One region of the Gelria sp. Kuro-4 genome, then DNA from elsewhere that is predicted to be linked to it. Evidence: a T-box and tRNA genes for the amino acid it is inferred to sense, from the RefSeq annotation. Region 1 holds a T-box; the other holds one or more tRNA genes.
What was found. The T-box of region 1 lies ahead of ileS (isoleucine--tRNA ligase). A T-box ahead of a tRNA ligase gene usually reads a tRNA of that ligase, here a tRNA-Ile.
Positions count from the first base shown of each region.

Region 2: it encodes a tRNA-Ile, which carries the amino acid that the T-box ahead of ileS (isoleucine--tRNA ligase) is inferred to sense. The anticodon was not compared.

Region 1 covers NZ_AP024619.1:1,501,624-1,506,020, reverse strand. Annotated here, with positions in the region: gene ileS (isoleucine--tRNA ligase) at 1-2,684, opposite strand, end outside; T-box leader at 2,764-2,979, opposite strand; gene K5554_RS07520 (nucleoside recognition domain-containing protein) at 3,025-3,498, opposite strand; gene K5554_RS07515 (nucleoside recognition domain-containing protein) at 3,513-3,941, opposite strand; gene K5554_RS07510 (DivIVA domain-containing protein) at 3,898-4,397, opposite strand, start outside.
Region 2 covers NZ_AP024619.1:1,840,941-1,845,337, forward strand. Annotated here, with positions in the region: gene K5554_RS09250 (general stress protein) at 60-536, shown strand; gene K5554_RS09255 (DUF4264 family protein) at 733-933, opposite strand; tRNA gene K5554_RS09260 (tRNA-Trp) at 993-1,068, shown strand; gene K5554_RS09265 (zinc ribbon domain-containing protein) at 1,112-1,330, opposite strand; tRNA gene K5554_RS09270 (tRNA-Pro) at 1,502-1,578, shown strand; tRNA gene K5554_RS09275 (tRNA-Glu) at 1,585-1,659, shown strand; tRNA gene K5554_RS09280 (tRNA-Ile) at 1,665-1,739, shown strand; tRNA gene K5554_RS09285 (tRNA-Tyr) at 1,752-1,837, shown strand; gene K5554_RS09290 (tetratricopeptide repeat protein) at 1,883-3,763, opposite strand; gene K5554_RS09295 (methylglyoxal synthase) at 3,856-4,287, opposite strand; gene nth (endonuclease III) at 4,319-4,397, shown strand, end outside.

The sequences.
Region 1 (4,397 bases):
ACCCGGCAGCGCGCCCCGAAGAAGCGCTCCATCGCCGCGGCCTCCGCCGGCGGCGTGTCCTCCGGCCCGTGCAGCTCCACCTGGGAAACGATAAAGAGCGTGGGCAGCTGGTCGGCGTAGCGCTTCAACAGCTCATAGGTTTGCCGCAGGTTCTCTGGGAACCAGAGGTCCACGCGCGCCCGGAGCGAGGTGCCGATGAGGCCTTCCTGGCGCGCCTTCTCCAAGGCCTTGGCCACGTCGTCCCGGACCTGAAGGAGCTCGTTCCAGCGTGCCTCCAGGTCGATGTCCAGGTACTCCTTTTTCACCTCGGGCCAGGCCGTAAGCTGCACGCTCGCTTCCTTGTCCTCGCCCGGCACGTAGGTCCAGATTTCCTCGGCAGTAAAGGTGAGCACCGGCGCCATCAGGCGCACCAGCGTTGTGAGTACCTCGTAGAGCACCGTCTGGGCCGCCCGGCGATCGCGCGCCTCGGGAGTGCTGCAGTAGAGGCGGTCCTTGATGACGTCCAGGTAAAAGGCGCTCATGTCGAGGGCACAGAAGTTGTGCAGGGCGTGGTAGAGCAGGTGGTAGTCGTAGTTCTCGTAGGCGGCGGTGACCTTCTCGGTGAGGCGCGCCAGCGTTAAAAGCGCCCAGCGATCCAGCTCGCCAAGCTCTGCATACGGCACTTTATCCCGGGCCGGGTCGAAGTCGTACAGGTTACCCAGGAGGAAGCGCGCCGTGTTCCTGATCTTGCGGTACACCTCGGCCAGTTGCAGGAGAATCTCCCGCGACACGCGGATGTCGGCTTTAAAATCGGAAGAGGCCACCCAGAGGCGCAGGATGTCCGCCCCGAACTCCTTGATGATCTCCTGGGGAAAGATCACGTTCCCGATGGACTTGGACATCTTGCGGCCCTCGCCATCGACCACGTAACCGTGGGTGAGCACCGCGTTGTACGGCGCCCGCCCGCGCACCGCCACCGCCGTAAGGAGCGAGGACTGGAACCAGCCGCGGTGCTGGTCGCTGCCCTCCAGGTAAAGGTCGCAGGGCCACTTGAGTTCCGGCCGGGTCTCCAGCACCGCAAAGTGGCTGGAGCCGGAATCGAACCACACGTCCATGGTATCGGTCTCTTTGCGGAAGGTGGTATTGCCGCACTCGGCGCAGGCGGTGCCGGGCGGCAGGATCTCCGCCGCGCTGTGTGTAAACCAGCCGTTGGAGCCTTCACGCTTAAAGAGATCGCGCACCGCCGCAATGCTTTCAGGAGTGATGAGTTCCTGGCCGCACTGTTCGCAGTAGAAGATGGGAATGGGCACACCCCAAACGCGCTGGCGCGAAATGCACCAGTCGGAGCGTTCGCGCACCATGGCGCTGATGCGCTCCTCGCCCCAGCTCGGGTACCACTTGACGTCCTTGATCGCCTCCAGGGTCTTATCCCGGAAGGCGTCCACCGAAGCAAACCACTGCTCGGTGGCCAAAAACAGCACCGGGTCTTTGCAGCGCCAGCAGTGCGGGTACTGGTGGGTGATGGTGCTGAAGTGGAGCAGCGCGCCGTGCCGCTTCAGTTCCGCAACGATGGGTTCGGTGGCCTCCCGCACCGGCAGGCCCGCGAACTTACCGGCTTCTTCGGTAAAGACGCCTTTACCGTTCACCGGGTTGAGGATGGGAAGCTTATACTTCTGCCCCACCTCGAAGTCCTCGAGGCCGTGGCCCGGCGCGGTATGCACACAGCCGGTACCGGCATCCAGGGTAACGTGCTCGCCCAGGATCACCACCGAGGGGCGCTCGATAAACGGGTGCCAGCACTCGACGCCCTCTAGCTCCTCGCCCCGGAAGGTACCCACAATGCCGTCGGCCCGGCGCCCGACTTCCTGCATCACCATCTCCACCAGGTCTTTGGCCAGTACATAGTACTCGTCGCCTGTTTTCACCAGCGCATACTCAAAGCGCGGGTTGAGGCAAACGGCTAGGTTGGCCGGCAGGGTCCAGGTGGTGGTGGTCCAGATCACAAAGTAGATCTTGTCGGCCGGCGCCAGCACGGTGAGGCGCCCGGTGGGGTCGGCCTTGAGGGGGAACTTCACGTAGAGCGAATCGGACTTAGCCTCCCGGTACTCCACCTCGGCCTCGGCCAGGGCCGTCTCACAGGTGGTGCACCAGTAGACCGGCTTAAGGCCCTTGTAAATGTAGCCCTTCTGGGCCATGGCCCCGAAAACCTCAATCTGCTTGGCCTCGTATTCCGGCTTGAGCGTCAGGTAGGGGTGTTCCCAGTCGCCCCGCACGCCCAGGCGCTTGAACTCCGCGCGCTGCTCGGCCACGAAGTGCAGGGCGTACTCGGCACAGCGCTTTCTCAGCTCCGCCGTAGAGATCTCGGCCCGGTTGAGGCCCAGGTTTTTGATGGCCGCGTGTTCAATGGGCAGGCCGTGGGTGTCCCAGCCCGGTACGTAGGGCGTATCGTAGCCGCGCATGTACTTGTACTTGTTGACAATGTCCTTCAGCACCTTGTTGAGGGCCGTGCCCAGGTGAATGTTACCGTTGGCGTACGGGGGGCCGTCGTGCAGGATGAACTTGGGCCGGCCCGCCGCATGTTTGCGGGTCAGGCCGTAAATATCCATCTCTTCCCAGCGGGCTAGAATCTCGGGCTCGCGCTGGGGCAGATTCGCCCGCATGGGGAACCTGGTCTTGGGTAGGTTAAGGGTCTTCGAGTAATCCATGCCTCCACCTCCAAAAGCACTGTTCGACCCGGAGCTTGCCCGGGTTGACTCTCTTCCTGAAACAGAAAACTCCCGTCCCCTTTGGGACGAGAGTTATTCCCGCGGTACCACCCATCTGGGCGCAAAAGTGCACCCGCTCGCGTCCGGTAACGGCCTCAGCCGGGGCCGCTTACTCCTTTAGAGTTTCAGCGCCCGACTCCCGGGTGATCTTCAGCCTGGACCGCCGTGCCGGCTCGCACCTTCCCCGGCTCTCTGCCCGTAGGCCTCGGCCTACTTTCCCGTTCATCGCCTTTAGCTTTTTGATTATGCCCATTATACAGCCCGGCGAAGCAAAAGTCAATTAAGCGCCCGCGCCGCGTTTGGGCACCCTCTCCCGCCGGCGTAGCCACAGCGAAAGCACCCCGGTGGCCATAACCGCCGGAACCAGGCGCACGGCCAAAACGCCGAGCGCCGGCAGGCCCAGCGCGGCAAAAATGGCCGTATCTTCAATAATGGCATGGTTGAGGCTTAAAAACACCCAGAGCAGGGTGAGTTCGCGCCGCGTCCAGCCGCCTTCCCGCACCGCCGCCAGGATTACACCGGCCCCATAGGTAAAACCGATGATCAGGCCGGTCGCCAAAGGGAGCGCCGCCCGCTCCGGCAGAAAAAGCCGCCTTAAGCCGCCCGCCAGGCTACCGCTCACCTTCTCCAGCCAGCCCATTTCCTTGGCCAGCTCCATGCCGGTCAAGAGGGGCACCAGGAGGAAAGCAACCCTGGCCAGGGAAAAAAAGCTGGCCGTAAGGCCGTCCGCCAGGACCTCCCAGAGAAATGCCACCGTGCGCCTCCCCCTTAAAAAAGCAGATTGAGTGCCAGGCCCACGGCGCCCGCCGTTAAGAGCCGGGCAGCGATTACAGTGGCTACTTCCCCACCGGCCTGGGCGACAATGGCGCCTTCCTGGGGCAAGGAATGCGAGAGCATCAGCATGGCGGCAAGAATGAGGCGCTGCTTGGCGCTGAGTTCCAGGACGGCCATGGCTCCCACCCCGGCGTACATGCTGGAAAGGTTGCCCGCCACCAGGGCAACGGCTGCCTCCCCGGGCAGCCCCAGCCAGGCCATGGCCGGGGCAAAGGCCCGGGCGAGCCGGGTCAGCCAGCCGGTACGGTCGAGGAAAGTCACGGCCAGGGTGGCCGGCACCATCACCTTGGCCAAAAGCCAGAGCACGGAGAAGGCGTTCTTAAGACCCGCCGTCAGGCTGTGCGCCAGTTTCTCCCGCTCCATCCGCTTCAGCTTCCCCCTTCTCCTCCGCCGGTGCGTCCAGAAGCGCCACCGCCCCCAAAAGCAGGGCGCGCGTCTGGGCCTTGTAGGCCGCCACTTCACTTTGGAGCCGGGAGTATTCCTCCTCCAGCTCCTTGAGGCGCCGGCGCCCTTCCTCGGCCAGCGCCTGCGCCTCGCTCCGCGCCTGGGAAATGATCAGCTCGGCCTCTTTCTCGGCGTTGGTGCGGGTGGCGTCGGCCGCTTTCTGGGCCAGCACCAGGGTGTTCTTCAGCGTCTCTTCCAGGTTGGCGTAGCGTTCTGTTTCCGCCCGCAACCGCCCCACCTCGTCCTTGAGGCTGGCGTTTTGCCGGTACAGCAGTTCATAATCCTCCAGCACCTGGTCGAGAAACTCATCCACCTCTGCCTCGCTGTAACCGCGCAGGCGCCGGTGGAACTCCTTTTTCTGAATGTCCAGAGGGG
Region 2 (4,397 bases), 340 kb from region 1:
GGATAGTCGCGGCGCTCCGTGCCACACTAAAAAAAGATTCATAGGAAAGGAGGATGACCGTGAGTAAAACCGTGATCGGGATCTTTGGCAGTGAGGATGCGGCTCGGCGTGCCGTCGAGGAGCTCCGTAATTCCGGCTTTGGCACCAACGAGATTTCCATCGTGGCGCGCGAAGGTGCCGGCCGGGGCGGCGATGCCACCATGGGTATGGGCAACGACATCAGCGGCGGCGTCACCACCGGCGGCGTCCTCGGCGGCTTGGCCGGATTGGCGGCGGGAGCAGGTGCTTTGGCCATTCCCGGAATAGGACCGTTAATCGCGGCCGGCCCCATCGCCGGTCTTATTTCCGGGGCCGCCACGGGCGGGATCGCCGGCGGACTCCTCGATTGGGGTATCCCGGAAGAACGCGGCCGTTATTACGAGGGCAAGGTGCGCGAAGGCAAGATCCTGGCCACCATCCGCGCCGAAGACAACAAAGTGGATAAAGCCGCGCAGGTTCTACGCAACCAGGGTGCCACCGACGTGGAGACCCATTAAGCCTTACCACCCAGGCGCCGGCAAAGGCCGGAGATCACCCGGGCCGCCCTCTCGGCGGCCCTTTTGCTGAAGGCGCGAAAGTCCGCCGGCGCACCGCCGTCGGCGCGGTCGGAAATGGCCCGCAGGAGGGCGAACGGTCAGACATTCCTTAAGGACCTTCACCTCCACGTCAAGGGCTCCGAGGATACCGAACTTATTAATCACCATTACCCTTCTCCCCATCCGTACCATAAATGCTCAAGATATATCGGCCGTCTTGCCGCCGTAAGCCGAAAATGAGCCCTCTTTTTTTGAGGGTGCGGTTGAGCATGGTCACTAACCGGGGCACTTCTTCCGGCAGGCGAAAGTTGCCTTCGGCCAGCAGGGGAAGTGGTGCGTGCTTAGCCCACAGGTCCATAGCTTCCTTCCTTTCGCTGTTGACTTGGCGGGTCTTCTTTGCTATAATGGCATTGTCACAGGGGAGTAGCTCAACTGGCAGAGTAGCGGTCTCCAAAACCGCCCGCTGGGGGTTCGAGTCCCTCCTCCCCTGCCAGATATGCAGAAAGGCGGCGAGCAGCCGCCTTTCTGCATATCTGCTAGTGGCAGGTACTGCAACTCCCGCCGCTGCACGTGGCGCAGGAGCCGGAGCTGGAACCTTTCGCTCCTGCCCCGCCGATGGCAAAGGTGCTGTAAACGGGTTGGGTGTTGGTTCTGTGGCAGTGACTGCAGGCGGGGTGTTCGGGCTTGGCATTCATCGGTGCGCGCACCTCAAAGCGCTGGCCGCAGTCACGGCAGCGGTATTCGTAGTAAGGCATAGGACTCCGCCTCCTTAGGCTGTACGGCTTACAGCCTCATTATAGGGAAAGGGCCTGGCAACGTCAAGGGCGCGCAGGTTCCACCGTTCCGCTCGCCGGGTTCGGCCGGCGCGGTGCTTAGGGTTATTGACTTGCGCCCCGGTATGCGGTAAAATAAGCTGTGTCAGCGATCGGAGCGTGGCGCAGCTTGGTAGCGCACTTGGTTCGGGACCAAGGGGTCGCTGGTTCAAATCCAGTCGCTCCGACCATTTTGTGACCCTATGGTCAAGTGGTTAAGACATCGCCCTTTCAAGGCGGTAACGGGGGTTCGAATCCCCCTAGGGTCACCAAATGTGGGCCCATAGCTTAGCGGTAGAGCAGCCGGCTCATAACCGGTCGGTCCCAGGTTCAAATCCTGGTGGGCCCACCAAGGAAACTGTGTGGAGAGGTTCCCGAGTTGGCCAAAGGGGGCAGACTGTAAATCTGCTGGCGATGCCTTCGGTGGTTCAAATCCACCCCTCTCCACCAAGAAATAACGGCGCTAAGGGGCCCTGTCCCAGGGGCCCCTCTTTATTATGCCAGGCGCAGGGCCCGGTTGTAGCAATCCACCGCTTCTTCAGCACGCCCCAGATAATCGAGGCACATACCTTTGCCGCTGTAGTAAACCAGTTCTTCGGGCGTCAGGGCGAGCGCGCGTTCGTAAGCCGCCAGCGCCTCCTGATACTTTCCTTGTTTAAAGAGGCAGGCCCCTTTGTTCCCCCAGTAAACGGCGTTGTTAGGCTCAAGCTTAAGTGCCAGGTTGAAACACTCGGAGGCCTCGCGCATTCTGTTCAAGGCCATAAGACAAAGGCCGCGGTTGTTGAGCATGCCGGTGTCGGTCGGGTTGAGCTGCAAGACTTGATCATAGCACGCCAGCGCTTCTTTGTACCGCCCCAGCCGCGTGAGGCAGGAGGCCTTATTGTGCAGCAGGTTGAGGTCGTCACCTTCCACCCGCAGCGCCAGCTCGTAGCAGCGCAGGGCTTCTTCGTAACGGCCCAGTTTGCCCAGGCAAAAACCTTTGTTGTTGAGCAGGTTCGGATCGCGCGGGCGCCGCCGGAGGGCGCGATTGTAATACGCCAGGGCCGGATCGAACTGGCCTTCTTGGCCGAGCAGGAGGGCTAAATTACCCAGGATTACGGGATCGTCGGGCGTTAGCTTCAAGGCCTCGCGGTAAAGTCGGGCGGCTTCTTGGCGCCGGCCCAGGTTGCTAAGGCAGAGCCCTTCGTTGTTGAGCAGGGTGACGTCGGGTCCAATCGCTGCGCGCGCTTCTTCATAGACGGCGGCCGCTTCCGCGAACCCTGCGCCTGCCTCCAGCACCTGCGCCAGCGCCAGCCAAGCAGGTTTTAACTTGGGGTCTATCTCTACGGCCCGGCGAAAACAGGCTGCAGCCGGGCCGTCCTGCCCTTGTTGCTGGTAAACCGTACCCAGCAAGTGGATAAGGTACGCGTTCCCCGGGGCCCGGGCAGTAGCCTGCTCGAGCAAGGAGACGGCTTTGTCCAGGCTCCCCTGGTACTGGTAAACCACGGCCAACGCCGCCGGAATATCAGCCGCCGCGGGCTCAGCCGCCATGGCAGCGTGCAGCAGCTTGACGCCGCCTTCTACCCGGCCGGCGAACAGGGCCAGCTGGGCCAGGCGGAGCTGAACGCCCGTCCGGTTAAAAAACGATCGCCGGGACGGCTGGGTTCGGACGATGCGGCCGAGGGCGGCGGCTGCATCCGTACGGGAAAGAGCCCCTGCCTGTTGTTCGGGGGCGGCGGCTGCTGTAAAGGTAAAGCCGGCCTGAACCAAGGCGGCGGCCATTTTCTTGGCAGCCAGGTAACCGGCTACCCGCGTCCGGAAGAAACCGCCTGCTTCCTCTTCCCACCAGGCGGCTGCGGCGGCCAGTTCGGCGGCCGCAGGTTCACGGTAACGCCCGCGGTGGATCTTAACGCCCGTTAGCCTCGATTTCCCTATCCTCTTTTCCGTTACCAGCAGGGCGGTAACGGGAAAAACGTAAGGAGGCAGCTGCAGCCGGGTGCGCACCGCCGGGGCTTCGCCTAAGGCCTGAGGTAATAAGATGCAACTTAACCCCAGCTTCTCGGCGGCCTGTGCGGCAGCCTGCGCGCTCCGGGCGGTCAGACCGACACCGTAGATGAAACCTGCTAGGCCGGCGAGGGCAAAACCGGCTTCGTGAGGGCAGGTCTGCTTAAGGGCAAAGTAGTCCAGGCAAAAGACCATACCCACCGCTGCCTGCCGTGGCCAGTCGCATTCGGTTAAGCCGGCCAACCAGTCCCGGTCGGCGGGTTCTGTCAACACCACCACACTGGTGGCCGGTAGGTTCTCGCAACCGGGGAGCTTCTCCATGGCTGTGAGGAGTTCTTCCAGCCAGGGTAGTTCCTGAGCCGGCCTGTGCTCTTGCGGGGATGATCCGCTCACGCTCCAATCCCTCCCAATAAAAGGCAACACTGGGATTTATAGCCAAGTATTCGCCTTTTCGGAAGGGAAAACCTGCTGGAGCGAGAAATATGTTAGCGGTTTTTTTCCGCCATAAAGCGATCGGGCTCATACTGTTTCGACGGCAATTCCGGCCAGCCTTGCTCAAGGCCTTGGAGCAGGACTTCACCGGTGGCTGGATTGGTGGCGGCCGGAACGTAGTGCACGTCACAAAGGCGTAGCAGGGCGGTGATATCCGGCTCATGCGGTTGCGGGGTTAAAGGGTCGCGGAAGAAAAAGACGGCGTGCACCCGCCTGGAGGCGATCTCAGCCCCAATCTGCTGGTCTCCTCCCAGGGGTCCGGACTGGTAGCGTTCCACCTCAAGGCCGGTACGCTCTTGGAGCAGGCGCCCCGTATTGCCGGTGGCGATGAGCTGGGCCTGCGCAAAAAAATCCCGGTGCCGGGCCACAAATTCTGCCAGTTGGCTCTTCATGCGATCGTGAGCGATGAGCGCGATGCGCTTCATGTCTGTAACTCCTTTCAGGAGGTGAAGTTAGATGGCAAAAAGGATACCCGACCTGCTTGGGGCCCTGGCCGCGGCCTACCCTGCGGCGCGCACGGAACTGGTGTTTCACT